DNA from 4 places in the Kitasatospora fiedleri genome. Region 1 is predicted to be linked to each of the others. Evidence: riboswitches for the same ligand, from Rfam matches in the RefSeq annotation. Region 1 holds a riboswitch; each other region holds the start of a gene.
What was found. Region 1 has a riboswitch for cobalamin ahead of QMQ26_RS25965 (cobalamin biosynthesis protein). Riboswitches for the same ligand answer to the same signal wherever they lie in the genome.
Positions count from the first base shown of each region.

Region 2: linked by a shared signal. The riboswitch ahead of QMQ26_RS02245 (prenyltransferase/squalene oxidase repeat-containing protein) and the one ahead of QMQ26_RS25965 (cobalamin biosynthesis protein) in region 1 are both predicted to bind cobalamin.
Region 3: linked by a shared signal. The riboswitch ahead of QMQ26_RS06455 (HoxN/HupN/NixA family nickel/cobalt transporter) and the one ahead of QMQ26_RS25965 (cobalamin biosynthesis protein) in region 1 are both predicted to bind cobalamin.
Region 4: linked by a shared signal. The riboswitch ahead of metE (5-methyltetrahydropteroyltriglutamate--homocysteine S-methyltransferase) and the one ahead of QMQ26_RS25965 (cobalamin biosynthesis protein) in region 1 are both predicted to bind cobalamin.

Region 1 is NZ_OX419519.1:5,701,928-5,709,210, forward strand. Features, by position in the region: gene QMQ26_RS25960 (cobyric acid synthase) at 1-717, opposite strand, end outside; gene QMQ26_RS25965 (cobalamin biosynthesis protein) at 866-1,804, opposite strand; cobalamin riboswitch at 1,836-1,965, opposite strand; gene QMQ26_RS25970 (MarR family winged helix-turn-helix transcriptional regulator) at 2,067-2,585, opposite strand; gene QMQ26_RS25975 (VOC family protein) at 2,649-3,017, shown strand; gene QMQ26_RS25980 (NIPSNAP family protein) at 3,130-3,447, shown strand; gene QMQ26_RS25985 (alpha/beta hydrolase family protein) at 3,768-4,895, shown strand; gene QMQ26_RS25990 (hypothetical protein) at 5,241-6,680, shown strand; gene QMQ26_RS25995 (CDP-alcohol phosphatidyltransferase family protein) at 6,790-7,283, opposite strand, start outside.
Region 2 is NZ_OX419519.1:408,602-415,884, forward strand. Features, by position in the region: partial or broken gene QMQ26_RS02235 (hypothetical protein) at 1-105, shown strand, start outside; gene QMQ26_RS02240 (hypothetical protein) at 335-1,063, opposite strand; gene QMQ26_RS02245 (prenyltransferase/squalene oxidase repeat-containing protein) at 1,104-2,171, opposite strand; cobalamin riboswitch at 2,269-2,388, opposite strand; partial or broken gene QMQ26_RS02250 (MmgE/PrpD family protein) at 2,609-4,116, shown strand; gene prpB (methylisocitrate lyase) at 4,116-5,021, shown strand; gene QMQ26_RS02260 (bifunctional 2-methylcitrate synthase/citrate synthase) at 5,040-6,176, shown strand; gene QMQ26_RS02265 (short-chain fatty acyl-CoA regulator family protein) at 6,186-7,283, opposite strand, start outside.
Region 3 is NZ_OX419519.1:1,319,937-1,327,219, forward strand. Features, by position in the region: partial or broken gene QMQ26_RS06430 (aminopeptidase P family protein) at 1-223, opposite strand, end outside; gene rpmG (50S ribosomal protein L33) at 361-525, shown strand; gene QMQ26_RS06440 (type B 50S ribosomal protein L31) at 591-833, shown strand; partial or broken gene QMQ26_RS06445 (XRE family transcriptional regulator) at 931-1,504, opposite strand; gene QMQ26_RS06450 (DMT family transporter) at 1,624-2,469, shown strand; partial or broken gene QMQ26_RS06455 (HoxN/HupN/NixA family nickel/cobalt transporter) at 2,494-3,597, opposite strand; cobalamin riboswitch at 3,629-3,836, opposite strand; gene QMQ26_RS06460 (DUF6445 family protein) at 3,920-4,612, opposite strand; gene QMQ26_RS06465 (DUF4011 domain-containing protein) at 4,931-7,283, shown strand, end outside.
Region 4 is NZ_OX419519.1:7,226,448-7,233,730, forward strand. Features, by position in the region: partial or broken gene QMQ26_RS32855 (histidine phosphatase family protein) at 347-948, opposite strand; gene QMQ26_RS32860 (CbtB domain-containing protein) at 1,384-1,596, shown strand; partial or broken gene QMQ26_RS32865 (CbtA family protein) at 1,630-2,379, shown strand; gene metE (5-methyltetrahydropteroyltriglutamate--homocysteine S-methyltransferase) at 2,495-4,801, opposite strand; cobalamin riboswitch at 4,952-5,177, opposite strand; gene cobF (precorrin-6A synthase (deacetylating)) at 5,343-6,104, opposite strand; gene QMQ26_RS32880 (hypothetical protein) at 6,370-6,801, shown strand; gene QMQ26_RS32885 (FAD-binding oxidoreductase) at 6,795-7,283, shown strand, end outside.

The DNA of each region.
Region 1 (7,283 bases):
GTCCAGCGAGTCCTCCGCGTCCAGCCACAGCCCCTGGAGCATCGGGAACGTCCCCAGCACCGGGCGGCCGGTCAGCTGCCGCAGCATCTCCAGGCCCGGCGCCAGCAGCCGGGCGTCCCCGCGGAACTTGTTGACCAGCCACCCCGCGACCAGCGACTGGTCGTCCGGCGACAGCAGCGCCAGCGTCCCGAACATCGACGCGAACACCCCGCCGCGGTCGATGTCCCCGACCACCACCACCGGCAGCCGGGCCGCCGAGGCCAGCCCCATGTTGGCGATGTCCCGGTCCCGCAGGTTGATCTCCGCCGGGGAGCCCGCGCCCTCGCACACCACCACGTCGAACCGCGACCGCAGGTCCGCCAGGCACTCCAGCGCCCGCTCCAGCAGGACGGGCTTGCGCTCCCGGTAGTCCAGCGCCCCGACCTCCGCCACCGCCCGCCCCAGCAGCACCACCTGACTGCGCCCGTCGGCCCCCGGCTTCAGCAGCACCGGGTTCATCGCCGCCTCCGGCGCCACCCCCGCCGCCTGCGCCTGCATCGCCTGCGCCCGCCCGATCTCCGCCCCGTCGACCGTCACGAAGGAGTTCAGCGACATGTTCTGCGCCTTGAACGGCGCCACCCGCACCCCCTGCCGGGCCAGCCACCGGCAGATCCCCGCCGTCACCACGCTCTTCCCCGCATCCGAGGTCGTACCGGCCACCAGCAGCGCGCCGTTCACGGCAGGACTCCTTCACAACGGAGGGGAAGAGGGGAGGGCGCAGCGGCCCGGACGGGACGCGGGAAACGACGGACGGAGGCGGGCGGTCCGCCGGAACGGGCCGGAGCCGGAGCCGGTCGCCCCGCCCGCGCGCGCCGCGCGCTCGGGTTCACCCGCGCCGCCCGGCCAGGACGGCCCGCGCGGCGAGCGTCGTGGCGAGGGCGAGCGCGCCGACCCGGCGCGAGAGGCGGCAGGCCCGTTCGATGTCGGGGGCGCCGACCGGCGGCAGCTCCGCGCCGAGGACCGGCCGGTGCTCGACCCGCTCGCCGTAGCGCAGCGTCCCGCCCAGCCGGACGCCCAGCGCGCCCGCGAACGCGGCCTCCGCCTGGCCCGCGTTGGGGCTCGGGTGCGCGGAGCCGTCCCGCCGCCAGACCCGCCAGGTCCGCCCGGGCGCGCCGGACGCGGCGACGGTGAGCAGCGCGGTCAGCCGGGCGCCCGGCCAGCCCGCGACGTCGTCCAGCCGGGCCGCGGCCCAGCCGAAGCGGCGGTAGCGCGCCGACCGGTGCCCGACCATCGCGTCCAGCGTGTTGACGGCCCGGAAGGCCAGCAGCCCCGGCACGCCCGCCACGCCGCCCCACACCAGGGCGTTGACCACCGCGTCGGCGGTGTTCTCGGCGACCGACTCGACCACCGCCCGGGCCACCTGCCGCTCGTCCAGGCCGGACGGGTCGCGCCCGCACAGGTGCGGCAGCCGCTCCCGGGCCCCGGCCAGGTCGCCGTCCGCCAGCGAGCGCCCGATCGTCCGGGCCTCCCGGGTCAGCGACGTCCCGCCCAGCACCGTGAAGGCCGCCGCGGCGGCCAGCGCCCCCGCCGCGAGCGGCGAGCGCCGCGCCGCCCGGACGGCCAGCCCCGCGCCGCCCGCGACCGCGCCGACCGCGAGCGCGGTGTGCAGCGCCCCGGCCCCGCGGTGGTCGTGCCACAGGCTGCGCTCCAGCCGGGCCGCGGCGGTGCCGAACAGGGCGACGGGGTGGCCGCGCCGGGGATCTCCGAACCGGGCGTCCGCGAGGTATCCCGCGGCCGCGCCCACCAGGTACGGGGCTGCCCCCATGGCGTTGTGTCCTCACTCAGGGTCCGCGCCCCGGATCGACGGAACGGGGGCCAGAGTCTCCTGACTTCCGGTCACCCCGCGCGGGGTGTTCCGGTCACAGTGGCGGGACCGCGCCGGACTCGCACCGGCTTCCTCTGCTTGCCTCCGTTTGGCCCGAAGATCCCACCACGCCCGCTTCGGGGCAGTCAACCGAGCCGGCGGAGGGTTTGGTCACACCCCGGACCGGGCCCCGCCGGGCGGGTCGGCGGGGCAAGGTGCCAGCTCAGGAGGGGTGTGCGGCGGGCGCGCCGGCGCCGCCCTCCCGGCCGTCCCGGTGGTCCGGGCCGTCCGGGCCGTCGCGCAGCGAGCGGACCATGCTCCGCAGGCTCCGGAGCGCGTCCGACCGCTCGGCCTCGGTCATGCCCGCCAGCATCCTGACCTCGACGGACCGGACCGCCGCGCTGGCCCGCTCCAGGCTCCGCCGCCCCCGGGGGGTGAGCCGGGCGGGCAGGGCCTTCCCGACCGGGGGCTCCGCGGGCCTGGTCACGTAGCCGTCCCGCTCCAGGTTCTGGAGCAGCACGTTCATCGACTGCCGGGTCACGAACGCGCCGCGCGCCAGCTCGGAGTTGGACAGGCCCGGCCGCTGGGCCAGCAGTTCGAGGCAGGAGTAGTGCGTCACCGTCATGCCGAGCGGCCGCAGCACCTCCTCCATGGCCGAGCGCAGGACGCTCGACGCCTCCTTCAGCAGGTAGCCCAGTGAGCTGTCCAGGTCGATGCCGGGGCCGGGGCCGCTTTGACTCATGTCAGTAGTCTGACATACGTTGGTGCGTGTCAGGAATCTGACACGAAGGAAAGGAGCACCGCCATGCCCGCCACCGGCCCCGACTTCCTCTCGCTGCAGGCCCGCGACCTCGCCGCCTCGCAGGCGTTCTACGAGCGCTACCTCGGCCTCGTCCGCTCACCCGCCGGACCGCCGCACGCCGTCGTCTTCGCGACCCGGCCGATCGCGTTCGCCCTCCGCGAGCTCGTCCCCGGCACCGACCTCGACTCCGCCGCCCGGCCCGGCATCGGCACCGCGATCTGGCTGCACGCCACCGACGTCCAGACCGTCCACGACGCCCTCGCCGCCGACGGCCACACCATCGTCTCCGCGCCGATCGACGGCCCCTTCGGCCGGACCTTCACCTTCGCCGACCCCGACGGCTACCACGTCACCCTCCACGACCGCGCCTGAGACCGCGCCCGAACCCGCGTCCGACCGGCCGGCGGCTCGGCCTCCGCGTGCGAGCGGCTGGTCCCGGGGGAGCGGGGACGGCCCGCGCGCGCCAACTCGCCAGCCTCGACGCATGATGACCTGCGTAGTGGAGTACGTGATCGATCCGGCGCAGATCGAAGCCTTCGAGAGGTTCGGGCGCCGCTGGATGGAGTTGGTCAACCGGCACGGCGGCACGCACCACGGCTACTTCCTGCCGGCGGAGGGCGCCAGCGACAAGGCGCTCGCCCTCTTCAGCTTCCCCAGCCTCGCAGCCTACGAGCAGTACCGGACCCTGTTCGGCAAGGACCCCGATTTCGTCGAAGCGGACCGCATCAGGGACGACAGCGGCTGCGTCCTGCGCTACGAACGCACCTTCATGCGCCCGCTCCTGCCGGACCCCTCCCCGTGACCCGGGACGGACATCCTCCCGCGCCCCCGCCGCCGCCCTTCCGGCGCCGGCACACCGCGGGCCTCGGCCCTGCCGCTCCTGCCCGACGGACCGGCAGATCCCGGCTGCCTCACCGGCCGGACCACCCACGATCCGACCGGGCGGTCGCCATCGGACCGCGTACGGCAGCGAAGCGCCGGACCTGAAGGCCGTCCGCGCCCGGTCAATCCCGGGTGCGACGACCGCGCCGTCCCGTCACCCGCCGCGCCGCCCCGATTCGCCGTCCGTCCTGCGGGCAGGTGGACTGGGAGGACAGGACCGCCAGGACCCGGGAGACCGCCATGCGTTGGGGAACCGCCGCCGTCGTCGCAGCCGCCGCCGCAGGAACCGGAGCGGCGGCCTTCCTGCTGCTCGGCCGGAGAGTGTCGGACCGGGTGGTGCGCCCCGACCCGGCGCGCGGGGCGTTCGGGCCCGCGCCGATGAAGGTGAAGGTGCACGCGCTGGGGCCCGGGCGGGTGGTGCTGACCGCCACCCCGGACACCCTGCGCCCCGGCCACTACGCGCTGGAGTGGGGCGGGGGCGGCCACGCCGTGGTGGGCGAGGTGCTGGACAACGCCGGCGACCGGGTCGTCCGGCGGCTGGAGCGCGCCGACGGCGGCACCCTGGCGGTGGGCACCGAGGTCCGGGTCACCCCGCGGGTGCTGCTCGGCGACCCGCGCACCGCCCTCGGCCTGGACTACGCGGAGGTCGCGGTGGCCGGCGAACTCGGCGACCTCCCGGCCTGGCGCACCGCCGGCATCCGCGGCACCTGGGTGGTCCTGGTGCACGGCCCGGGCGTCGACCGCGAGCAGGCGCTGCCGGTGCTGCCGCTGCTGCACGCGCTGCGGCTGCCCACGCTGTCCGTCAGCTACCGCGGCGACGCGGGCACGCCCGCCCCGCCCGACGGCCTGGGCCACTTCGGCGAGACCGAGTGGCAGGACGTCGACGTCGCCGTCCGGTACGCGCTCGCCCAGGGCGCCACCAAGGTGGTGCTGTACGGCTGGTCGGTCGGCGCGACGATCGCCCTGCACACCGCGGCCCGCTCCACCTGGCGCGACCGGATCGCCGGACTGGTGCTGGACTCCCCGGTGCTGGACTGGTCCGAGACCGTCCGCCGGGGCACCACCCGGAGCTGGTCGTCCCCCGCCCTCGGCGAACTCGGCACCCTCGCCGCCCAGGGCCGCACCGGCGTCGACCTCGCCGACTTCGCCCGGATCGCCTCCGGTGCCGACCTGGCCTCGCCCGCGCTGCTGCTGCACAGCCCCGACGACCCGGTCGCCCCGTGGAGCGCCGCCCGGCGCCTGGCCGAGGGCCGCGACGACCTGGTCAGCCTGCACCCGGTGCCGCACGCCGAGCACGCCGCCCTGTGGAACGCCGACCCGGACGGGTACACCGAGGCGCTGCGCCGCTTCCTCACCCCGCTGCTGTGAGCCCCGCCCCCGCGAACCCGCCGCGCTGCCGCGAACCCGCCGCGCTGCCGCGAACCCGCCCCGCCCCGCGAACCCGCCGCGCGGGTGGGAACCGGAGCGCCGCCCACCGCGTCTCCGTCTCGGAGCGGTCACGATATCCGCCATGTCCACGTCGAAAAGCGGAGTGATTCCTCCCGTTTCGCGGCGACTCGTCCCCCACCGTTCGAGCCGTTCGGACATCGGGCCGAGACAGCGCGGCAGTCGATGTGACAGAAGGCCCGTACAAGGGGAAGACTGCACGGCGTGACGTCTCGGAACCCGCGCGACCGTGATGCCCCGCACCCGCCCCACCGCACCGGTGCGACGGTGACCCGTCTGCCCGGAACGGCGGCCGTCGGTCGTGCGGAGGGCACCCCACCCGCCGCCGCCACCCGCCGCCGGGTCCCCGCGAAGCCGGGGCGCGGCCGGGCGCCCGTGCCGGACGGCTTCCCCGCCCCCTCCGAGCTCGCCCCGCTGGCCCGCCGGATGCTGGCCGACGCCGTCCGCGTCGCCCGCTGGGCCGGCGAGCTCTCCGAGGTCGACAAGCGCGGCGAACTGCTCCCCGACGACGCCCGCGCCGCCGGGCGCGCCCTGGCGATGACCGTGGGCGCCGCCGCCAACGCCTGGGGCCAGGCCCTGCTGGTCGGCCTGGTCGAACTCCGCGACGGCGGCGCCGGCCCCGGCTGGCGGCTGCACGCCTGGGAGCACGACGACGAGGCGGTGGTCCGCGGCTGGTCCGCGCTGTTCGACGCCTGGACGCTGCTCGCCCCCGTCCCGCCCGCCGCGCTGCGCGGCGTCTTCGCCCAGCTGGCCGGGCAGGCCGTCGACCAGGCCCCCCAGCTGCTGTCCTTCCTGCACCTGGTGGACGGCCCGGTCGCCGACAGCGAACTGCTCGAACTGCTCCGCCGCGGCCTCGACGAGCGCCGCCTCGGCCCCAGCTCCGGCACCTTCCCGCTGTCGCCCGTCCCGCACGCCGCGTTCGCGGTCTCCGCCGTCCGCGGCACCTGCCGCGAGCCGCAGATCGACACCCCGCACTCGCCCGCCGACGTCGCCGCCGTGCTCGACTGGATGCTCGACGGCCTGGCCGCCGTCGGCGCGCTCGGCCGCCGCGACGAGGCCGCCGAGCTCTCGCCGCTCGGCCACTGGGCGGTCCGGGCCAAGCTGGAGGAGATCTGCACCGTCGCGCAGACCGCCGCCGGCCACATCGAGCAGAGCGCCGCCGAGCTGCTCAGCGCCTGCGCCGACTACAGCCCCGGCCCGGCCCGCGCCGAGTTCCGGGCCTGGGTCGCCGCCCGCCCCGCCGACCGCGCCGTCGCCGAGCTGCTGGAGGCCGCCCGCGGTGAGGACGCGCTGGTCCGCGGCCTCGCCTTCGAGGCGCTGCGGGTGGTGGCCGGCTCCACCGCCGAGCAGGGCGTGCGGGGCGCGGTCGAGGAGGCCGTTCTGCGCCCCTACGCGCTGCTCTGGCTGGCCGAACAGCTGGACGAGGAGGGCGTGTCCCCGGCCGACGTGCTGGGCGCGGAGGACGCCGCCTGGCTGTGGGTGGACACCGCCGCCGCCGTGCTCGACCACGGCGAGACCGCGCTGCTGGTCGGCCACGTCGAGGGCGCGTCGGCCGGCGAGCCGGTCCGGCTGTTCCACCGGGCCCGCCAGTCCGGCCACCCGCGCGCCGCGAGCGTCCTGACGGCCGTCGCCTCGGTCCACCCCGACCCGGCGGTCGCCCGGGCCGCCCGCCGCAGCGCCTTCTCGGTGCACAACGGCGGCGCATAGCCGCCTCCCCGCACAGGGGAACGCGACAGCACGGAGCGCCACGGCAAGAAAAGAGCCGCCCTCCCGGAAGTTCTCCGGGAGGGCGGCTCTCTTCGCGTACCGCGGGGTGTCAGCCCCGGTTCTCCGCCCGTCGCGCCCGCACCACGCCGACCTTCTCGCCGACCTTGCGGCGGATGACCAGCAGCGGCGCCATCGCGGCCAGCGCGATCTGGGCGACCGCGCCGATGTGCATCAGCGTGTCGCCGCCGGGCAGGCCCGCCGCCCAGGAGGCGAGGCAGCCGATGGAGACCACGATCCAGGCCAGCGTCGCGGTGGCGAGCAGGCCCTGCGGCTTGGGGTACTCGATCCGGCTGACCATCAGGTAGGCCACGCCGAAGATCATCAGCAGGCCGGGGACGAACGGCGGGTCGAGCAGCACGATGGCCAGCACGGTCATCGCGCCCATCGGGCAGGGCATGCCCTGGAAGATCCCGGGCCGCATCTTGACCGCCGAGAAGCGGGCCAGCCGCAGCACCACGGCCAGCAGCACGGTCAGCGCGATGAACGCGGACAGCTGCTGGTTGGAGCCGGGGGAGACCAGGCCCCACACCGCGACGAAGTAGG
Region 2 (7,283 bases), 5.3 Mb from region 1:
TCCTCGACCTGGAAGGTCAGCCTGGACGGCGCCACCGCCACCGCCGCGACCCGTGGCACCGTGGTCAACGTCGGCGATACGGTCTCGCTCCGCTACGGCAGCTGACCGCGCGTCGGGCAGACAGTGGGAACACCTCTCCCGGGAAGGGATCGCGCCGCCCGGGAACCGAAGCGACGGAGGGGGAACCGATGGGACGGTCGACATGGCCGGGGGCCTGCTACGTGGCCCTGGTCGGGGCGCTGGCGGCGCTCGGCGGGCTGAGCGGGAACGGGCGGTACTACTTGGCGGCGACGGTGCTGACCCTGCCGGTCGGCCTCGTCGCGGTGGGGGGCGTCTACTTGCTGCGCGGTACGGCGACCGGGGTCGGCGGGCTGTTCGCCGACACCGTGCTGCCGGACGGCAGCGATCCGGGCTGGCTGACCTCGGTGGGGGTGGTCGGCAACACCGTGCTCTTCACCGCAGCAGCGGCCGTCACGGCCCTGTTCGCCGCCCGGCTGCTCCGACGCGCGCGGACGTCCGCCCGCTGAGCGGAACGCCGGTGCCCCGGCCCTCTCGACGAGGGTCGGGGCACCGGCGTCACCGGTTCAGGGGGCGGTGATGCCCGGCTGGGCCCCGCGCCGAAGGACCAGCCCTCGACCTCGCCGGGGGCCGGGTTGTAGCTGCCCGCACCGAGGCTGCTGTAGGTCCAGGCGGTGCCGTGCTGAGCGTGCCAGTACGACCAGTAGGCGCTGCCGGTCGGGTTGGTGCAGGTCGTCGGCAGGGAGTTGATCGTGCAGACGAAGCCGGGGTAGCGCGGGTGGAACGCGTACGAGAATCCGGCGCCGGTGAGCGCGGCGAGGCCGCTGGCGGGGTCGCCCGGGGCACAGCCGGTCTGGATGCCGCCGCCGACGGCGGTGAAGTCCACCACGACGGTGACGCCGGTGGTGCCGGAGCAGGCCGCGGCCTTTGCCTGTGGGGCCTGGACGGCGGAGACGCCGAGCAGGCCGGCGGTCAGTGCCGCCGCTGCGGCGATCGAGCCGAGGGTGCGGCGGGCCGGACGGGTGGGCGTGAGGGTGTCGCTCATGGAGGTGCTCCTGGTTCCGAAGGTCGGCCGGTCAGGGTGTTCAGTGGGCCGCGGGGCAGGCGAGGACAGGTGCGGTGGGGCGGGCGCCGCGGGCCGAGAGGGAGACCAGCGGCGTGCCGGAGAGCCCGAGGACGGCTTGGGCGGTGGCGCGCGCGGCGTTGCCCGGGTCGAAGCCGGTGGCGTCGTAGGCGACCGCGCCCCGGACGGCCGAACCGGCGGCGCAGCCCTGCTGGAGCTTGACCAGAGCGCCCCAGCCCTTGAGCCCGGCCACGAGGCGGCCGGAGGACAGCAGGCTCTCGGTGGCGAGCCCGGTGCTGTTGGCGTTGGAGGCGGCGGCCCCGGCCGCGGCGAACCCGCCGTCGGCGTTCTGGTGCGCGCTCAGCCAGTTCAGTCCGGCGGCGGCCTTCGCGGCGCGTCCGGTGGCGGCGAGGGCCTGGACGGCGAGCGCGGTGGCGTCCGGGTCGGCGGTGCAGGCGGCCTGGCCGAAGGAGACCGGGAACCCGCCGTCCGCGCACTGGCTGCCGGCCAGGAAGTCGACGGCCGCGGCCGGGGCCCCGGCGGGGGTGCGGGTGAGGGCGATGACGGCCAGGGACTGGCCGAAGGAGTTGCTGTAGTCGCCCCACTGGGAGCGGTCGGAGAACCGGCCGCTGGGCGTCTGCAAGGAGCGCAGCCGGGCCGGGAGGTCGACACCGCCGAAGGCGGCCGGGTTCACGCCGCGGACCTCGGCTGCGAGCAGGAGCTTCGCGGTGGCGCCCGCGTACGCCTCAATGGTGCCGTCGCCCAGGTAGCCGGCGGTGTTCTCCGGCCGGGCGAGCCAGGCGGTCGCACGGGCGGCGGCCTCGTCGGAGCTGTGCGAGGCGGCGAAGGCCAGCACGGCGTCGATGGTCAGCCCCTGGTCGGGGTAGGCGGTGCCGTCGAAGACGGTCTCGAAGTGGTCGCCGTCGACGAGTTGGCGGGCCAGCCAGCCCGCAGCGGCGGCGTCCGGCCGGAGGGCGGCGGTGCCGGCGGGGACCGGGGCGGCCTGGGCGGGGACGGCCGCGGGGAGCGTGGCCGCGAGGGCGAGCGCCGGTATCGCGAGCAGGCGCAGGGGGCGGCGGAGCACGGTCATGGAGAGCCTTTCCGAACCTGCGCGCGGGGCCCGGAGGAGATGGCGCGCGGCGGCGCAGCCCTCGGAGCTCCGACCCGCAGACCACGACGGGAGGAGTGGACGTACACCTCCGCCACCGGGTGATCGGGCTCGCCGTCGACAGCCGTCGACGGCCTACCGTTGCGGGTCAGCGCCGGATTCGGACCGGACTTCCCCCGACGGCGGAGTCAGGAAACATGACGGCCCATCATGGCGAGGCGCCGAAGGCCGGGTCAAGGGCGCACGCACCCCGCCGACGGACGCCCCGGTCGGCGGTGCGCCTCCGGTTCTTCGCAGGATTCGCCGATTCGCAGGTCCGCCGGGTGCGGATTCCGCAGTGTGGCCTGCTGGACCGCCCGCGGTGCGACCGGCAGTCTCGATCATGCGAACCCCAGCAGCCGACGCCTCCGAGGAGTCCCGTGATCGAGCACCGCGTCCGTGTCCACCCCAGCGCCGACCGCCTCCCGCGCGAGGAGCAACTCGCCTGGAAGCTGGCCTCGGTGGCCACCGGAACCGAGGAGTTGGAGCCGGAGAGCGTGCGGATGGCCGTCAACCGGGTGATCGACAACGCGTCGGTGGCCGTCGCCTCGCTGCTGCGCCGCCCGGTGGCGGTGGCCCGCGCCCAGGCCCTGGCGCACCGCCCGGCCGCGCCCGGCGCCTCGGTGTTCGGCAGCGGCACCCGGGTCTCCCCGGAGTGGGCGGCCTGGGCCAACGGCACCGCCGTGCGCGAACTCGACTTCCACGACACCTACCTGGCCGCCGACTACTCGCACCCCGGCGACAACATCCCGCCGCTGCTGGCCGTCGCCCAGCACACCGGCCGGACCGGCGCGGACCTGCTGCGGGGCGTCGTCGCGGCGTACGAGGTGCACGTCGCCCTGGTCAAGGGCATCTGCCTGCACGCGCACCGGATCGACCACGTCGCGCACCTGAGCGCGGCCACCGCCTGCGGCCTCGGGGCGCTGCTGCGGCTGCCGACCGAGGTCACCTACCAGGCCGTCCAGCAGGCGGTGCACACCACCACCGCCACCCGGCAGTCCCGCAAGGGCGAGATCTCCAGCTGGAAGGCGTACGCCCCCGCGTTCGCCGGGAAGGTCGCGATCGAGGCGGTGGACCGGGCGATGCGCGGCGAGACCTCGCCGTCGCCGGTCTACGAGGGCGAGGACGGCTTCCTGGCCTGGATGCTGGACGGCCCGTCCGCCGACTACGGGGTGCTGCTGCCGGGGCCGGACGAGCCGCGCCGCGCGATCCTGGACACCTACACCAAGGAGTACTCGGCCGAGTACCAGGCCCAGGCGATCATCGACCTGGCCCGGCGGCTGCGCGAGAAGGCCGGCCCGCTGGAGCGGGTCCGCTCGGTCGTCCTGCACACCAGCCACCACACCCACCACGTGATCGGCTCCGGCGCGAACGACCCGCAGAAGTACGACCCGACGGCGAGCCGCGAGACGCTCGACCACTCGATCCCGTACATCCTGGCCGTCGCCCTGGAGGACGGCGGCTGGCACCACGAGCGCTCCTACGCCCCGAGCGGGCCGGGCGCCCGGAGACGGTCGCGCTGTGGCGCAAGATCACCACCGTCGAGGACCCGGAGTGGACCCGCCGCTACCACGACCCCGACCCGGAGCGCCGGGCCTTCGGCGGGCGCGTGGTGATCACGCTGGACGACGGCTCGGTGGTCGAGGACGAGCTGGGCGTGGCCGACGCCCACCCGGCCGGCGCCCGCCCCTTCGACCGGCCCGCCTACCAGCGCAAGTTCCGCACCCTCGCCGCCGACGTCGTCGCCCCCGCCGACCAGGACCGCTTCCTGGCCGCCGCCGACGGCCTCGCCGAACTCGGGGCCGCCGACCTCGGCGAGCTGTTCCCGGCCGTGGACACCGAAGCGGTGCGCGCCTTCGACGCGACCCTGCCGAAGGGCCTGTTCTGATGCTGCACACCCGCACCACCCCCGCCCAGCGCCGCCGGGCCTTCCGCGAACAGCTCGCCTCCGGCCGGCTGCTGCGCCTGCCCGGCGCGATCAACCCGCTCTCCGCCCGCCTGATCCAGGATCTGGGCTTCGAGGCCGCGTACCTGTCCGGCGCGGTGCTCGCCGCCGACCTCGGCCTGCCCGACATCGGCCTCACCACCGTCACCGAGATCGCCCAGCGCGCCCAGCAGACCACCCGCGCCACCGACCTGCCGGTGCTCATCGACGCCGACACCGGCTTCGGCGAACCCATGAACGCCGCCCGCACCGTCCAACTCCTGGAGGACGCCGGCGTCGCCGGCCTCCACCTGGAGGACCAGGTCAACCCCAAGCGCTGCGGCCACCTCGACGGCAAGACCGTCACCCCCCGCGAGCAGATGGTGCGCCGGATCCGGGCCGCCGTGGACGCCCGCCGCGACCCCGACTTCCTGCTCATGGCCCGCACCGACGCCCGCTCCGTCGAAGGACTCGACGCCGCGATCGCCCGCGCCAAGGCCTACGTCGACGCGGGCGCCGACGCGGTCTTCCCCGAGGCGCTGGCCGACCTCTCCGAGTACGAGGCGTTCCGCAAAGCCGTGGACGTACCGCTGCTCGCCAACCTCACCGAGTTCGGCAAGACCCCGCTGCTGGACACCCGCACCCTGACGGACCTCGGCTACAACATCGCCCTCTACCCCGTCACCCTGCTGCGCCTGGCGATGGGCGCGATCGAGGACGGCCTGCGGACCATCGCCGCCGAAGGCACCCAGGAGTCCCTGCTGCCCCGGATGCAGACCCGCTCCCGGCTGTACGAGCTGCTCGGCTACCGGGAGTACGCGGCCTTCGACTCGGCCGTCTTCGACTTCACCCTGCCGCCCGGCACCTGACGCACCGGAGGTTCACCCATGCCCGCCACCACGCCCGGGGTCCACCGCGGCCTCGCCGGTGTCGTCGTCGACACCACCGGGATCTCCACCGTCATCCAGGAGACCAACTCCCTCACCTACCGCGGCTACCCCGTCCAGGAGCTGGCCGCCCACCGCTCCTTCGAGGAGACCGCCCACCTGCTGTGGCACGGTGAACTCCCCGACCCGGCCCAGCTGCGCGAGTTCCGCGCCCGCGAGAGCGCGCTGCGCCCGCTCGACCGCACCACCGCCGAACTGCTGGCCAAGCTGCCCGAGACCTGCCACCCGATGGACGTGCTGCGCACCGCCGTCAGCTTCTTCGGCGCCGAGGACCCCACCGAGGACGACGGCCGCCCGGCCCCCGCCCTCGCCAAGTCGCTGAACCTGCTGGCGAAACTGCCCACCGTCGTCGCCGCCGACCAGCGCCGCCGCCGCGGCCTGTCACCGATCGCCCCGGACCCGGACCTCGGGTACGCCGAGAACTTCTTCCACATGTGCTTCGGCGCGGTGCCCGCCCCCGAGGTGGTGCGCTGCTTCGAGATCTCCCTGGTGCTGTACGCCGAACACAGCTTCAACGCCTCCACCTTCACCGCCCGGGTGGTCACCTCCACCCTCTCCGACCTCTACAGCGCCGTCACCGCCGCGATCGGCGCCCTCAAGGGTCCGCTGCACGGCGGCGCCAACGAGGCGGTGATGCACATGCTGGAGGAGATCGGCGACCCGGACCGCGCCGCCGACTGGCTCGACGAGGCGCTCGCCTCCAAGCGCAAGATCATGGGCTTCGGCCACCGCGTCTACAAGAACGGCGACTCCCGCGTCCCGATCATGCAGGCCGCCCTCGACCGGCTGGTCGCGCAGTCCGCCGACCCGGAGGTCACCCGGCTGGCCGCCCTGCACACCGCCCTGCGCGAGGCCATGCTGGAGCGCAAGGGCATCCACCCCAACCTCGACTACCCGGCCGGCCTCGCCTACCACCTGATGGGCTTCGACACCCCCGTCTTCACCCCGATCTTCGTGATGAGCCGGATCACCGGCTGGACCGCCCACATCATCGAACAGCTCGCCCACAACGCCCTGATCCGCCCGCTCGCCTCCTACGACGGCCCCGGCCAGCGGCCGGTGCCGGCCTCCGTGTAGCCGCCGGGCTCACCCGGCTCCCGGGTACTCCTCCCCGTCGGCCACCGGGTAGGGGACCCGGGTGCGCCGGTCCGGGTCCACCACGAGCCGGCCGGCGGCCGGGGGGCGGGCCCGCTGGGCGCAGTCGGTCCGTTCGCAGATCCGGCAGCCCAGGCCGATCGGGGTCGCGGCCCGCCCCCCGTCGAGGGCGATCCCCTCGGAGTACACCAGACGGTGGGCGTGGCGCAGTTCGCAGCCGAGGGCGACGGCGAACTCGCTGCGGGGCGCCCGGTGGCCGTGGCCGCCGTGGGTCACCGTCCGGGCGATCCAGAAGTAGCGCTTGCCGTCGGGCATCTCGGCGACCTGGGTGAGGATCCGCCCGGGGGCGGAGAACGCCTCGTAGACGGTCCAGAGCGGGCAGGTGCCGCCCAGCCGGGAGAAGTGGAAGTCGGTCGCCGACTGCCGCTTGGAGATGTTGCCCGCCCGGTCGGCGCGCAGGAACGAGAACGGCACGCCCCGTCGGCCGGTGCGCTGCAAGGTCGAGAGCCGGTGGCAGACCGTCTCGAAACCGACGCCGAAGCGTGCCTGGAGCAGTTCGATGTCGTAGCGCACCTCCTCCGCGGCCGTGTGGAAGGCGGAGTACGGCATCAGCAGGGCGCCCGCGAAGTAGTTGGCGAGACCGATCCTGGCCAGGTCGGCGGCCTGCGCGGAGGTGAAGGCCGGTTCGGCCGCCGCGACCAGGGCGTCGAGCAGCGGGCGGTGTTCCAGCAGCGCGAGCTGGGTGGCGAGTTGGAAGGCCCGCTGGCCGTCCGCCAGCCAGGGCGACAGGCGCAGGGTGCCGCTCGCCGGGTCGAACCGGCGCATCTCGGCCCGGTCGCCCGGGTCGGCGTCCAGCACCCGCACCCCGTGCCGTTCGCCGAACCTGGCCACCAGCGCGGCCGTGCGGCCGCTCGGGTCCGCGGCGAGGGCGGCGGCGGTGCGTTCGGCCTCCGCGTCGAGGACCGCGATGTGGTTGTGGTGCGCGTAGAAGAAGTCCCGCACCTGGTCGTGGGGTTCGGCGGGCACCAGCGCCGCGGCGGCACCCCCCGGGTGGTCGAGTTCGGCGACCCGGGTGACGGCCTCCCGGTA
Region 3 (7,283 bases), 4.4 Mb from region 1:
GGGTCGAGCCGCCGCTCGCCGCCCTCGCCGCCCTCGGCCGGCTCGGCGTCCTCGGCACCGCGAGCACCGCGCGCTCGCGGGTGAGCAGCAGCGCGGCGCCCAGCGGCGGGCAGCCGGTCAGGTAGCGGACGTTGGCGGCGCGCGTGATCAGCGCGGCGTCGGCCCCGGCGGCGCTGCAGTGCTCGCGGAGGCGTTCGCGTCGTTCGGCGTGCGCGTCGGACATGCTCCGAGCCTACGAACGGGGGCCCCGGGGCGCCCGTCGGGGCGGGCCGTCGGGTGGGGAATGCCCGGCGGGCGGCCGCGTTGTGACCTGATGAAAACGGCAATCGTTGCCGGGAGAAGGACGGAGAGGAGGCGGGCATGGCACGCAGCGAACTGCGACCGGTGGTCACGCTCCGGTCGACGGCGGGCACCGGGTTCACCTACGCGACGCGGAAGAACCGCCGCAACGACCCGGACCGGATGGTGCTGAGGAAGTTCGATCCGGTGGCCGGGCGGCACGTGGAGTTCCGCGAGGCCCGCTGAGGCGCCCGGGAGGCCCGGGCGCCCGAAAGACCAGACCGACCGACACACGGCGAGGAGGAGCAGTCATGCAGCAGGGAATTCACCCCGACTACCGTCCGGTGGTGTTCCGCGACAAGACCGGGGGCCTGTCGTTCCTGACCCGTTCCACCGCCGCGAGCGGGCGGACGGTCGAGTGGGCCGACGGGCGGACGTACCCGGTGGTGGACGTCGAGACGTCCTCGGCGAGCCACCCGTTCTACACCGGCAAGGCCCGGCTGATGGACACCGAGGGCCGGGTGGAGCTGTACCGGCGCAGGTACGGCGGCTGACGGCGCACGGCGTGACGCGAAGGGCCCCGGGGCTTCCCCGGGGCCCTTCGCCCGTGTCCGGCCGACGGTCGGCGGTCGGTCGTCGGCCGGCTGTCGGTTACGCGCCGGGCGGGGGGACCGAGACCACCATGGTGACCAGGCAGGGCGCGTCGCCGTCGTTGCGGTAGCCGTGCGCGGTGCCGGCCTCGTAGGAGGCGGTGGCCCCGGCCGGGACGCGGTGCTCGCGGCCGTCCAGGGTGAGGGTGAGCACGCCCTCGTCGACCCGGGCGATCTCGACGGTGCCGGGCGGGTGCGGGTCGGAGGCGTGCGACTCGCCGGGGTGCAGCCGCCAGGACCACAGCTCCAGCGGCCCGGGGGCCTCGGCGCCGCCGAGCAGGGTGCCGCTGCCGCCCCCGGGGCCGTTCCACAGCCGGACGGCCTGCTCGGCGGGACGATCCGGACGGCGGAGGTCTCGTCGTAGTCGAGCAGCCGGGCGATCGAGACCCGAGCGCGTCGGCGAGCCGGACCACGGTGCCCACGCTCGGGTTGGTGCGGGCCTGTTCGATCTGGACGACCATGCCGCGGCTGACCCCGGAGCGGGCGGCCAGGGCGTCCAGGGTGTGGCCGCGTTCGAGCCGCAGGCGCTTGAGGTTGCGGGCGAGGGCCTGGGTGACGAGATCGGCGTCCGGCACGGGCAGTCCAATATTCTGGTTGGGCGAGTGCAGCAGGTTGAACTATGCTGCGGCGGCATCGACAGATCCACCGACTGTACTGCGGGGTCCACCATGCTGTCCGCCTACCGGCTCCTCCGGTGAGCGCCGCGTTCGCGCTGCTCGCCAGCCTGCTCTGGGGCGTCGCCGACTACGGGGGCGGGGCGATCACCCGGCGGGTGCCCGCGCTGACCGTGGTGGTGCTCTCCCAGTCGGCCGCCGCCGCGGTGCTCGCGGTCGCGGTGACCGCCACCGGCGGCTGGCCGGGGGCGTCCCCCGTCCTCTGGTACGCGGTGGCGGCGGGCGTGGTCGGGCCGTTCGCGCTGCTGGCGTTCTACCGGGCGCTGGCGCTCGGGCCGATGGGCGTGGTGTCGCCGCTGGCCACCGTCGGCGTGCTGGTGCCGATCGGCGTCGGCCTGTTCCTCGGCGAACGGCCGGGCGCCGTCCAGGGGTTGGGCATCGCGGTGGCCGTCGCCGGGGTCGCCCTGGCGGGCGGCCCGCAGCGCGGCGGGCCCGCGGTCGGGCGGCGGGTGCTGGTGCTGACGCTGGGCGCGGCGTTCGCCTTCGGGGCGGTGCTGGCCCTGGTCGCGCACGCCAGCGCGGGCGGCGCCCTGCTGCTGACGCTGTGCGTGCAGCGGCTGACCAACGCGGTGGTCGGGGCCGGGATGCTGGCCGCCGCGGCCCGCCGACAGCCCCTCGGGCTTTCGGCGGGCGCCCGGTCGCTGCCCGCGCTGACCGCCGTCGGGGTGGCCGACGTGGCCGCGAACGGCCTGTACGCGGCCGCCTCGCACCTGGGCTCGGTGGCGGTGGCGGCCGTGCTGGCCTCGCTCTACCCGGTGGTCACCGCGCTGATGGCGCGCGGCCTGCTGAAGGAGCGGCTGCTGCGGGTGCAGGTGGTGGGCGCGGGCCTCGCGGTGGCCGGGACGCTGATCCTGGCCGCCGGTTGACGCCCCGTCAGGACGCGTCCGCCCCCGCGCCGCCGAACGCCCGGAGCGCTTGGCGATCCGCCAGTAGCCGATCGCGGCGGCCCAGACCACCACGAACAGGCCGACGATCACGAAGCCGACGTTGTCCAGGCCGAGGCCCGCGATCCAGCCGGTGACGGGGTCGGTCAGGTCGAACTTGTCGTGCAGCACGGCGACCAGCTCGATGGTGCCGATCACGAAGGCCACCGCGATCGACAGCCCGGTGATGGTCAGGTTGTAGTACACCTTGCGGACCGGGTTCGAGAACGCCCACTGGTAGGCGATGTTCATGAACGTGCCGTCCAGGGTGTCGAACAGGCTCATCCCGGCGGCGAACAGCAGCGGCAGGCAGACCACCGCGTACCAGGGCAGGCCGGAGGCCGCGCCGGAGCCCGCCATCACCATCAGGGTGACCTCGGTGGCGGTGTCGAAGCCCAGACCGAGCACCATGCCGACCGGGAACATCTGCCCGGGGCGGCTGATCGAGCGGGTGGCCCGGTTCAGCAGCCGGGCCAGGAAGCCCCGGGCGTCCAGGTGCTTCTCCAGCTCGGCCTCGTCGTACTCCCCGGCCCGCATCGCCCGGAACACCCGCCAGATGCCCAACAGGGCGACCAGGTTGAGCGCCGCGATCAGGTAGAGGAAGGCGCCGGACGCGGTGGTGCCGACGGTGCCCAGCACCTGGTGGGTGGTCGAGTCCTCGTCCATCAGGGTGCCCGCCAGCGCCGCGCCCCCGGCCACCAGGGCGGCCATCAGCACCACCATCGAGGAGTGGCCGAGCGCGAACCAGAAGCCCACCGAGACCGGGCGGCGGCCGTCCGCCATCAGCTTGCGGGTGGTGTTGTCGATCACCGCGATGTGGTCGGCGTCGAAGGCGTGCCGCATCCCCAGGGTGTACGCGGTGACGCCCAGGCCGACGCCGAACACCTGGGTGCCGACCCGGTAGTCGTGCGGCACCACCAGGAACAGCAGCGTCCCGAAGGCCACCGCGTGCAGGGCCAGGATCACCGCCATCAGCCCGGCCGTGCGCAGGGTGTCCTCGCGCCGCCAGCGCAGGGCGGGCAGGACGGCGACCGGGCCGGTCCCGGCCAGGGTCGATTCGGGCGCGGTCATCCGCGGATCACGCTCCAGCACCTCGTGGATCACTTCGTGAGATGCCGTGGCCGGTCTCCTGGCTGACGGGGTGTTGCGCGCCGGCGCCCGGCCTTCCCGGCCGCGGGGCCAGTGGCACGGGGTGGGAGCCGACGACTCCCCGATCACAGTGGCGAGGGCCGCTCCGGACTCCCGTGCCGCGCACTCGGTGGCGGACACGGTGCACCGGCTTCCCGAGCACCACGGCCCGCCCACCGTAGGCCCGCCGCGGGTGCCGCGGCAAGGGCGCACCCGGGCCGGGGTGGCGCAGATCACGCCTGGTCAGCGGCGTGCTGAGCGCGGGTCAGGCCATCCAGAAGAAGACGCAGGTCATCCGCTTCTCCTCCAGCGCCGTCCCGTGGTACTCGGTCGCGGTGTGGATCAGGTTGGCGGTGTAGAGCAGCAGCCGGTTGTAGCGGTGCGGGACGGCCAGGTCCTCGGTGAAGGAGTCCGGCGGGACGAAGCGGGTGCCCAGCGCGTCCACCAGGTTGTTGTGCGGGGCGACCACGCTGTTGCCGCCGAGCCGGCCGCCGGGCAGGCTCTGCCGGTAGAAGCTGGTGCCGCAGCGCTTGGGGACGGCCGGGTTGAGGTACAGCACGGCGGCGTAGCGGCACAGCGAGCGGGAGTCGGTGTGCGGGCGCGGCTCGCACTCCCCGGCGCCCACCACCTGCACGCAGTTGTGGTTGAAGGTGCCGCCCTCGGCCTCGTCCAGCGCCCAGATCCGCGGCGCGCCGGTGGCCTCCCGGACCAGCTTCTCGACCTGCGCCAGCTCCGCCGGCTCCAGGCCGGGCATGGCCCGCAGGCCCGGCCAGGACTCCGGCTTGTGCGGGTAGCCCTCGTCCCAGTCGGTGCGCGCCAGGTGCCGGGCGCGCACCGCGTCCGGGTCCGGAAGGACGTCGTCCAGGACCCAGTAGTCGCGGCCGCGGGTGGGCTTGCGGTACGGCAGGACCGGGAGCGCCGGGGCGGGGCGCCGGTCCTGGAACGGGAGAGCGGGCATGGACCCGACAATAGGAGCGGCGTTCCGGGGCCTCGCCCAAGGCCCGGTCAACCTTGCGTCAAGGCTTGCCCGTGACGCGGCGTCAGGACCGCTGGCAGCGCGGGCACATCGGCACCACCCGGTGCGCCGAAATCGTGCTCCCGTCGATGGGGCGGACGCTAGACGAGCACCAGCCGCGCAAGCGTCCGGCCGCGCCGATCCCGATTGCGGCACGAACCGCTGAACACACCCTGCGCAACCGGACGAACGCACTATGCTGCCCCCACCCAATCCGCACGACATTCACACGATCTGACAGGTTTGAACGGAGTCATCTGCATGGTTCACCGCCGCTCCGGACAGCGCAGCGCCACCGACCCCCTGGAGCCGCTCCTGGAGTCCTGGCAGAAGTCCCTGATCGACCTGGGCTTTCGCAACCGGCTGGTGCACTACCGTCGCGGCGGCAGACAGGCGGGCACGGACATCGTCGCCCCGGAACTGGCGCGGGTGCTGGAAGCGCTGCCCAAGGGCTGCCTGTTCGCCCCAGTGCCGGAGACGAGCCCGGATGCCGGGACATCGGTCGAACCGTTCGGATACTCCGACCTCCCGCTCACGAAGCCGACCGGAGGCCGCCCCCTCGACACACCCGCCTCTCGCACGGGCACCGGCGGGACCCGGCTCGCCCTCCGCACGACCAAGGCGACCCAGGGCGAGCAGGACAGGCACCTCAAGCGCCTGGCCGCCGTCGCACAGGAGAAGTACAACGACTTCGGCCTGTGGGTCCTGCACCTCGGTGTCGGTTTCCTCCAGTGGCGGCCGGCCGCCGACGCCGATCCCGTGTCCTCTCCCCTCCTGCTGGTGCCGGTGCGGCTGCGCAAGTGGAGGGGCGACTCCTTCCTCCTGGAACTCAACGGGGACGAGGAGCCGAGTTTCAACCCGGCGCTAGCCGTCAAGATGGAGGAGATGGGCCTCGAATGGCCCGCCCCGGAACAGATCGACCTCACTGACGCCGTGGCCCTGTTGGAGCAGGTCCGCAGGACCGTCTCGGGCCGCACGGGGTGGCAGGTCAGCGAACGTGTGGTGCTGGACGCCTTCAACTCCAGCAAGGAGGTGATGTACCGGGACCTGCGGGACAACGTGCAGAGGATCCTGGGCAGCCCGCTGGTGCGCACCCTGGGGCTGGGCTCCGGTCCGGCCGACACCGCAGGCTGCTTCGACTTCGATCCGGTGCCGCTCGACCTGATAGACCAGAAACAACCGCCGGAGAGAGCCCCGCTCGTGCTGGACGCGGACTCCTCCCAGCGCCAGTGCGTCGCCGCCGCGATCGACGGCAGGAGCTTCGTGATGGACGGCCCGCCCGGTACCGGCAAGAGCCAGACCATCACCAACATGATCGCCGGGCTCCTGGAGCAAGGGCGCAGTGTCCTGTTCGTCAGCGAGAAGGCCGCCGCGCTGGACGTGGTGCGCAACCGCCTCGAACAGGTCGGTCTGGACGACTACGTCCTCGCCCTGCACAGCAACACCGCCAACCGCAAGCAGGTCGCACAGGAGCTGGGCCGCGCGCTCGCCGCGCCCCGCCGTTCCTTCCCCGCCGCGCGTCGGGACGAGCTCCTCACCGCAGAGGAGCTGCGCCGGGAACTCTCCGGGTACGCCGCCGCGATGAACGAGCACCACGAGGGCATGAATCGCTCCCTGCACGACGTCCTGGGCCGGGTCTCGTTGCTGCATTCCCTGCCGCAGCTCGCCCCGGAACGGGAGTTCGACGCGGTCGGCCTCACCGAGGAACTGCTGCGCGGCATCCTCGACGGCGCGCGGTGGGTTTCCCGGTCTTGGCGGCCCGCGGTGGAGGGCGAGTCGTTCGTCTGGCGCGGACTCGGTGAATCCGGCGGTGAACTGGACGCCTTGGCAAGGGCCTTGGAAGACTTCGCCGGCCTGCGCGGAGCCTTGGCCCCACATGGCCCGCTACTGGAGGCCATGGGCTGGGACGGCCTCTACGACGTCGAGCGTCTGATCAACGCCATCCGGCTGGGTGCCGGTCGGCCCGCCGTCCCCCTGCCCTGGTTGACGACCGAACCGGACCGGATCACTGACGGCATCCGGATGTTCGAACGCCGGCTGGAGGCAGTGGAAGCCTCCGAGCGGAAGGCCCGCGACCTGCTCGGAGCGGGCTGGGCCGAACTCGCGGATCCCCTCGCACCGGTCTCCCCCGAACCCGGACCGCAGGAACGGGCACTGGCGGAGCTCGTCCCGGCCGGCCTGGACCTGGCCGAGGCCACCGCCGTACAGGTCGATGCCCTCACCAACCGGCTGACGGCCGATGCGCGGAACCTGGAACGCGCACTGCAGCAACTCGCCAACGCGGCACGCGTGTACGGCGTCCCCGCGCCGGAGACCTGCGCCCAGGGCCTGCGCTTGGTCCAGCTGACCGGTCTGTCCTTGCCGGAACAGACCCAGAAGCCCCCGGCGCAGTGGCTCACTCCCGCCGGTGCGGCCCAGGCCCGTACCGCCCTGGACCGGCTGTCCGACGCGATCGCCGATCTGCGTGCGGCCCGCGACAAGGCCCGTCGGCAGTTCACCGAGCAAGTCCTGGCGGAGACTTCGCTGGTGGATGTGGCCCAACGCTTCGCCACCGTGCATCGCTCGATCACCGCACGCCTGTCCTCCGCGTGCCGGGCCGATCGTCGTACCGTAC
Region 4 (7,283 bases), 1.5 Mb from region 1:
CCCCGCCCGGACGTCCCCCCGCCCGGAACGGCGGGTACGGCCGCGTCCGGCTGAGGACGGCTGAGGACGGCGACAATACGGCACCGAAGCGGGAATTGACGCGCGGTCAGGTCACGGTTCGGGGGCGGTCGGAGGCGCACCGGCCCGATCCGGCCGATCCGGTGCGATCGCGGGGTCGATCACCGGGCGCACCGCCTGACCTGCCGCGCCGGGTGGCGCGGGGGTGGCGGCGCGCCAGGCGGGCGGTCGGGCCGTGCGGGCCGGCGGGAAAGGGTGTGCGGCCGAATGCCCGGTACGGTGACCGAGGGCCGTCACCGCTTCTGTGAGCAAGGGAGTTGACGGTCAGTCAGGTATCTGCGGCCAGGGCCGTGCCGCAGCGCAGGTTCCAGCGGGCGGCGCGTCCGCTGAGGTGGGTGGCGGTGAGGGGGGCGACGTCCAGGCGCCAGAACGCGGCGGGCGGCAGGGCCAGGGCGTGCACCACGGCGGCCCGGACGACGGCCGGTTCGGCGACGGCCAGCAGGTGGCCGGTGTCGGCGGGCAGGGCGTCCAGCCAGCGGCCGACCCGGGCCAGCAGGGCGGTGACGGACTCGCCGCCGGGCGGGGCGAAGTCCGGGTCGGACAGCCAGGCGGCGAGCGGCCGCGGTTCGGCGGCGGCGAGTTCGGCGAGCGGACGGCCGCGCCAGGCGCCCGCGTCCAGGTCCGCCAGCGCGGGCTCGACGGCGTCCGGAACCAGGCCCAGCGCCCGGCGGTCTGCCGGCAGCGCGGGGAGGGCGCGGACAGCACGCGGTCGGCCCGGGGCGCGGCGAGGGCGCGGGCCGGGGCCAGTTCGGCCTCCGTCAGCGGGCGGTCGTCCCCGAACCGCGCCTCGCGCAGCTCCGCGCCGAGCGCCGGGGCGATCAGCGCGACCCGGACCGTCCGGCCGCCCGCCGCCGCGCCGCCCGCCGTCATGCCGCCCGCCGTCATGCCGCCCGCCGTCATGCCGACCACCGGCCGGACACCCACCGGCCGTACGCGCGCCACTCGACGTGCGCCGACCGTGCGCACACCGCCCGGGCGTCGGGGGCGGCCCGCCGTCGACCCGGCGGGTGCCGGTGCGACCAACATCACCCGGAGCTCCACAGCGCCTCCCTCCCGGGGACCATTCGTGCACGCATTGGTAGCATGGCGTGCCGCGCCCCTGGTGGGGCCCGCCCGGGAACGGTACCTTCTCGGCGAACAAGTCCACATCAACGACGGTGCGTGGAAGTCCGGTGAGAGCCCGGCACGGTCGCGCCACTGTGAACCCGGAGCCGCCCAGTCGGCCGACGGGAAGTCAGACCCGCCTCCGTCGACCCTGCTCCACACGACACGGGACGCGAGTTCCCGCAAGGAGGTCACACCGCCATGGCTCACCCCATAGCGCCCGCCGCCACGCCGGCCATCACCCCCCTCTCCGTCAAGGCGATCGCGCCCTGGGCGGTCTTCTTCGGCATCCTGCTGCTCACCCTGCTCTACTTCGTCGGCGCCGAGCAGGGCGCCACCTCGCTCGTCTCCGGCGAGAGCGTGCACGAGTGGGTGCACGACGGCCGGCACCTGCTCGGCTTCCCCTGCCACTGACCCGCCCGGCAGAAGAAACGAGCACCTGCGCACATGAACTCCCACATCGTCAGAAACCTGCTGGTCCGCGGCATGCTCGCCGGGCTCGGCGCGGGCGTCCTCGCCCTGATCGTGGCCTACCTGCTCGGCGAACCCCGGGTGGACGCCGCGATCGCCTTCGAGGACTCCCACAGCCACGAGCACGGCGAGGAACTGGTCAGCCGGACCCTCCAGTCCACCGCGGGCCTGGCCACCGGCATCCTGGTCTACGGCATCGCGCTCGGCGGCATCGCCGCCCTCGCGTACTGCTTCGCCCTCGGCCGCACCGGCCGCTTCGGCCCCCGGGCCACCGCCCTGCTGCTCTCCGGCGCGGCGCTGGCCTCCGTCTACCTCGTCCCGTTCCTCAAGTACCCGGCCAACCCGCCGTCGGTGGGCGACCCGGACACCATCGGCAAGCGCACCACCCTGTACTTCCTGATGATGCTGCTGAGCGTGCTGCTCGCCGTCGCCGCCGTGGTGGCCGGCAAGCAGCTCGCCCCGCGGCTGGGCAACTGGAACGCCACGGTCGTGGCCGGGCTCGGCTACGCCGTGCTGATCGGTCTCGGGTACGTCCTGCTGCCCGCGATCAACGAAGTCCCCGAGGACTTCTCCGCCACCCTGCTCTGGCAGTTCCGGGTCGCGGCCCTGGCCATCCAGCTCACCCTCTGGCTGTCCTTCGGCCTGCTCTTCGGCCACCTCGCCGAGCGGCTCCTGCTGCCCAAGCCGGCCCGCACCGCCGAGCCGGCCGCCACGGCGGCCCCCGCCGCCCCTAGCGGCGTGCCCGACGGGCCGGAACGCACCACGTCAGGTGCGTTCCGGCCCGTCGGCGTTCCGGCCCGTCGGCGCGGCCGTTCCGGCCCCGTCCGTCGCGGGCGGGACGTCAGTCGGCCAGTTCTGCCCGCAGGGTGCGGGCGGCGGTGACCAGGCTGTCGATCGAGGCCCGGGTCTCGGTCCAGCCGCGGGTCTTCAGGCCGCAGTCCGGGTTGACCCAGAGGCGTTCGGCGGGGATCGCGGCCAGCCCGGCCCGCAGCAGTGCCAGCGCCTCCTCGGAGGAGGGGACGCGCGGGGAGTGGATGTCCCACACGCCCGGGCCGACCTCGGCGAGGTAGCCCGCCTCGGCGAGCTCGTGCGCCACCTGCATGTGCGAGCGGGCGGCCTCCAGCGAGATCACGTCCGCGTCCAACTCCTCGATGGCGCGCAGGATGTCACCGAACTCGGCGTAGCACATGTGGGTGTGGACCTGGGTGTCGGCGCGGACCCCGGAGGTGGTGAGCCGGAACGCGTCGGTGGCCCAGTCCAGGTACGCGGGCCAGCCGGCGCGCCGCAGCGGGAGCGTCTCGCGCAGCGCGGGTTCGTCGACCTGGATCACGGCGGCGCCCGCCGCCTCCAGGTCCGCCACCTCGTCGCGCAGGGCGAGGGCGACCTGCCGGGCGGTGTCGGCCAGCGGCTGGTCGTCGCGGACGAACGACCAGGCCAGCATGGTGACCGGGCCGGTCAGCATGCCCTTGACCGGGCGGTCGGTGAGGTCCTGCGCGAAGCGGTACCAGTCGACCGTCATCGGGTGCGGACGGGAGATGTCGCCCGCCAGCACCGGCGGACGCACGTACCGGGTGCCGTAGGACTGCACCCAGCCGTGCCGGGTGGCCAGGTAGCCGGTGAGCTGCTCGGCGAAGTACTGCACCATGTCGTTGCGCTCGGGCTCGCCGTGCACCAGCACGTCCAGGCCCGCCCGCTCCTGGTAGCCGACCACCTCGCGGACCTCGGCCTCCATCCGCTTGCGGTAGTCCGCCGCGTCGATCCGTCCGGCGTTCAACTCGGCTCGGGCGGAGCGCAGTTCGGCGGTCTGCGGGAAGGAGCCGATGGTGGTGGTGGGCAGCAGCGGCAGTCCGAGCCGGGCCTTCTGCGCCGCGGCGCGGACGGCGTACGGGGCGTCGCGGCGGGTGTCGGCCTCGGTGACGGCGGCGGCCCGGGCCCGGACCGCCGGGTCGCGGGTGATCGGGGAGGCCGCGCGGGAGGCCAGGTCGGCCCGGTTGGCGGCCAGTTGGGCGGTGACGGCGGCGGTGCCCTCGCGCAGGGCGCGGGCCAGCAGGGCGGTCTCGGCGGCCTTCTGCCGGGCGAAGGCCAGCCAGCGGCCGATCTGCGGGTCGAGGTCGCGTTCGGCGGCGGTGTCCAGCGGGACGTGCAGCAGCGAGCAGGAGGGGGCGACGTCCACCGTGTCGGCCAGGCCGAGCAGGGTCGCCAGGGTGGCGAGGGACGTCTCCAGGTCGTTGATCCACACGTTGCGGCCGTCGACCACGCCCGCGACCAGCCGCTTGCCGGGCAGGCCGCCGACGGCCGCCAGGTCGCTCAGGTTGCCCGCCGCCGGGCCGGTGAAGTCCAGCGCCAGGCCGTCGACGGGGGCCTTGGCCAGGGTGATCAGCGCCTCGCCGAGCCGGTCGAAGTAGGAGGCGACCAGCAGCCTGGGGCGGTCGGTGAGCGCGCCCAGCTCACGGTAGGCGCGGGCGGCGGCGTTCAGCTCGGCCGGGGTGCGGTCCTGCACCAGCGCGGGCTCGTCGAGCTGCACCCACCCGGCGCCGGCCGCCCGCAGGTCGGCCAGCAGCTCCGCGTACACCGGCAGCAGCCGGTCCAGCAGGGTGAGCGGTTCGAAGTCGGCGGCCACGCCGGGCGCGGGCTTGGCGAGCAGCAGGTAGGTGACCGGGCCGAGCAGTACCGGGCGGGCCCGGTAGCCCTGGCCGAGTGCCTCGCGCAGTTCGCCGACCTGCTTGGCGGAGTGCGCGGCGAACGCGGTGTCCGGGCCCAACTCCGGCACCAGGTAGTGGTAGTTGGTGTCGAACCACTTGGTCATCTCCAGCGGCGCCACCTGCTGGGTGCCGCGCGCCATCGCGAAGTAGCCGTCCAGCGGGTCGGCCTCGTACGCGGCCCGGTGCCGGGGCGGGACCGCGCCGACGGCGACCGTGGTGTCCAGCACGTGGTCGTACAACGAGAAGTCCCCGGTGGGGACTTCGGTGATGCCGGCGCCGGCCAGCTGCCGCCAGTTGGCGCAGCGCAGTTCGGCGGCGGTGGAGTGCAGCGCGTCGGCGGTGACGGTGCCCCGCCAGTAGCCCTCGATCGCCTTCTTCAGTTCCCGGTTCCCGCCCTGGCGGGGGTATCCGTGAACGGTTGCCGCGGCTACGGACTTCGCAGTCAAGGGGACTCTCCTCGCGAGCCTTGATCCTGGGTCCGGTGCGCAGGAGGCGCGGAGGGTGCCGAGACCGGGCGGTGCCGCGCTCGACCGCGCCTGCCCGCCTGGTGTCCGTACCGACCCGCCCTCGAGGTCACCGGTCACCGGGCGCGAACGGTCGCACCCGGGCAACGGGCAGGTCTTCGGACTCGCGGGCCCGCCCGGGGAGGCTCGACGCTCCCGGGCACCTACTGGCCGTCGCTTCCCAGGTCCGTCCGGACCCAGTGCGTATGACGGCGGTCGTTCCCACTCACCGCTGCGGGGCAGTCCCGGATTCCCACCGGGTTCCCTCTTGCGACGCCCTGCCTGGCGGACAGGGCGAACCAGTTGCGCGGCCAGTGTAGAACGGACCGGGCGTTCTCCGGTGCGAAGTCCGGCAGCTGTCCGGTCCGTGGGACGCGCGGACGGACGGACGGACGGCGGCGGACGGCGGCGGGCGCGGGCAGACGGACGGCGGCGGGCGGGCTGCTGGCAGGGCGCGGGCAGACGGGCGGCGGCCGGACGGCGTTCAGCCGTCGGTACGGCGCAGCAGGTAGCTGTCCATGATCCAGCCCTTGCGGGCCCGGGCCTCGGCCCGCAACCCGGCGATCCGGTCGGCCTGTTCGGCCAGCGGGCCGGAGACCAGGATCTCGTCCTCGGTGCCCAGGTACGCCCCGTAGTGGATGTGCACGCCCGCCGGGTCGATGGCGGTGAACGCGGCCTGCCCGTCCAGCATCACCACCGCGTCCTCGGCGCCCGGCCCGAAGCCCTCGGCGGCCAGCCGCCGCCCGGTGGTGATCCGCACCGGCCGCGCGGTGCGGGTCAGCGTGGTGCGGTGGCGGGCCGCCAGCACCGAGACGCTGCTGACGCCGGGCACCACCGTGTACCCGAACCCGGTCCGCCCGCGCGCCAGGACCCGGTCCAGCACGGCGGTCACGCTGTCGTACAGCGACGGGTCGCCCCACACCAGCAGCGCGCCCGTCCCGCCGTCCGGGAGCTCCTCGGCCACGGCCCGCTCCACCAGGTCGGCCCGCCGCTCCCGCCACTCCTCGACCGCCTCCGCGTACCCGGCCGCCGACCGGTCCCGCGCCGGGTCCACCAGCTCGACCACCCGGTGCCCGGCCCGGCCGTGCTCGGCGATCATGTCCCGCCGCAGCCGCATCAGGTCCTGCCGCTCCTCCGGCTTGTCGAGCAGCAGGAACACGTCGGTGCGGCCGATCGCCTTGACCGCCTCCAGGGTGAGGTGGTCGGGGTCGCCCGCGCCGATGCCGATGACGAGAAGAGTACGCATACCGGCGATTGTGCCTGCTGCCCGGCGCGTTCACCGGCCCGGGTCGGCGGGCGCCCCGGCGGGCGCTCCGACCGGCAGCCCCGGCGCGCGGACCCCGGCGGGGCGTCGTGCGCGCACGGACGCGCGCTGGGCCATCGGACGCACTCCGGCGGGCCGCGGCCGGGCGGCGGCGGGGCGGGGCGTGACGATCGGCGCAGAGCCTCCGTGCGCCCGGCGCGGGGGAGGAAGGTGCGTCGTGACAATGGACCGTCGTCGTTTTCTGACCGTGGGCGGAGCACTGGGGGTGGGGCTCGCGGCGGGCGCGTCCCCGGCCCGCGCGCAGGACCGGGGTGCGGGTGCGCGCCCGGGGTCGGGTCCGGCCGCCGGTGCCGACGCGGGCCCGGGCTCGGGCTCGGGCTCGGTACGGGCGTTCCCGCCCCGCCAGCGCGGGTGGCGGGCCGCGCCGCCGGACTGGCAGGCGCTGCGGCAGCGGCTCGGCGACCGGCTGGTGCTGCCCGCCGACCCCGGCTACGGGACGGCGCGGCTCGGCTTCAACGAGCTGAACGACGGCCAACTCCCCGGCGCGGTCGCCAAGTGCGCCTCCGCCGACGACGTCCGGGCCTGCCTGGACGTGGCGCGCGGCCACGGCCTCCGATCGCCGCCCGCAGCGGCGGCCACGGCTACCTCGGCTACAGCATCCCCGACCGGGGCCTGGTGATCGACCTGCGCGCGCTGAACACCGTCCGGGTCGACCCCGACGGCAGCGCCGAGGTCGGCGCGGGCGCCCGGCTGATCGAGGTCTACGCGGGCCTGGCCGCCGCCGGCCGACTGCTGCCCGGCGGGTCCTGCCCCACCGTGGGCATCGGCGGCCTCACCCTGGGCGGCGGCATCGGCGTGCTGGCCCGCAGGTACGGCCTGACCTGCGACCGGCTCACCGCCGCCGAGGTCGTCACCGCCGACTCCTGCGTGCTGACCGCCGACGCCGAGCACGAACCCGACCTGCACTGGGGGCTGCGCGGCGGCGGGGGCGGGAACTTCGGCGTGGTCACCCGGTTCACCTTCGACACCCCGCCCGCGCCCGGCCTGACCGTCTTCGTCCTGCCCTTCCCGGCCGGCTCCGTCCCGCAGGTGCTCGGCGCCTGGCAGCAGTGGGTCGCCGACGCGCCGCCCGAACTCTGGGCCAGCTGCCAGATCTCCGGC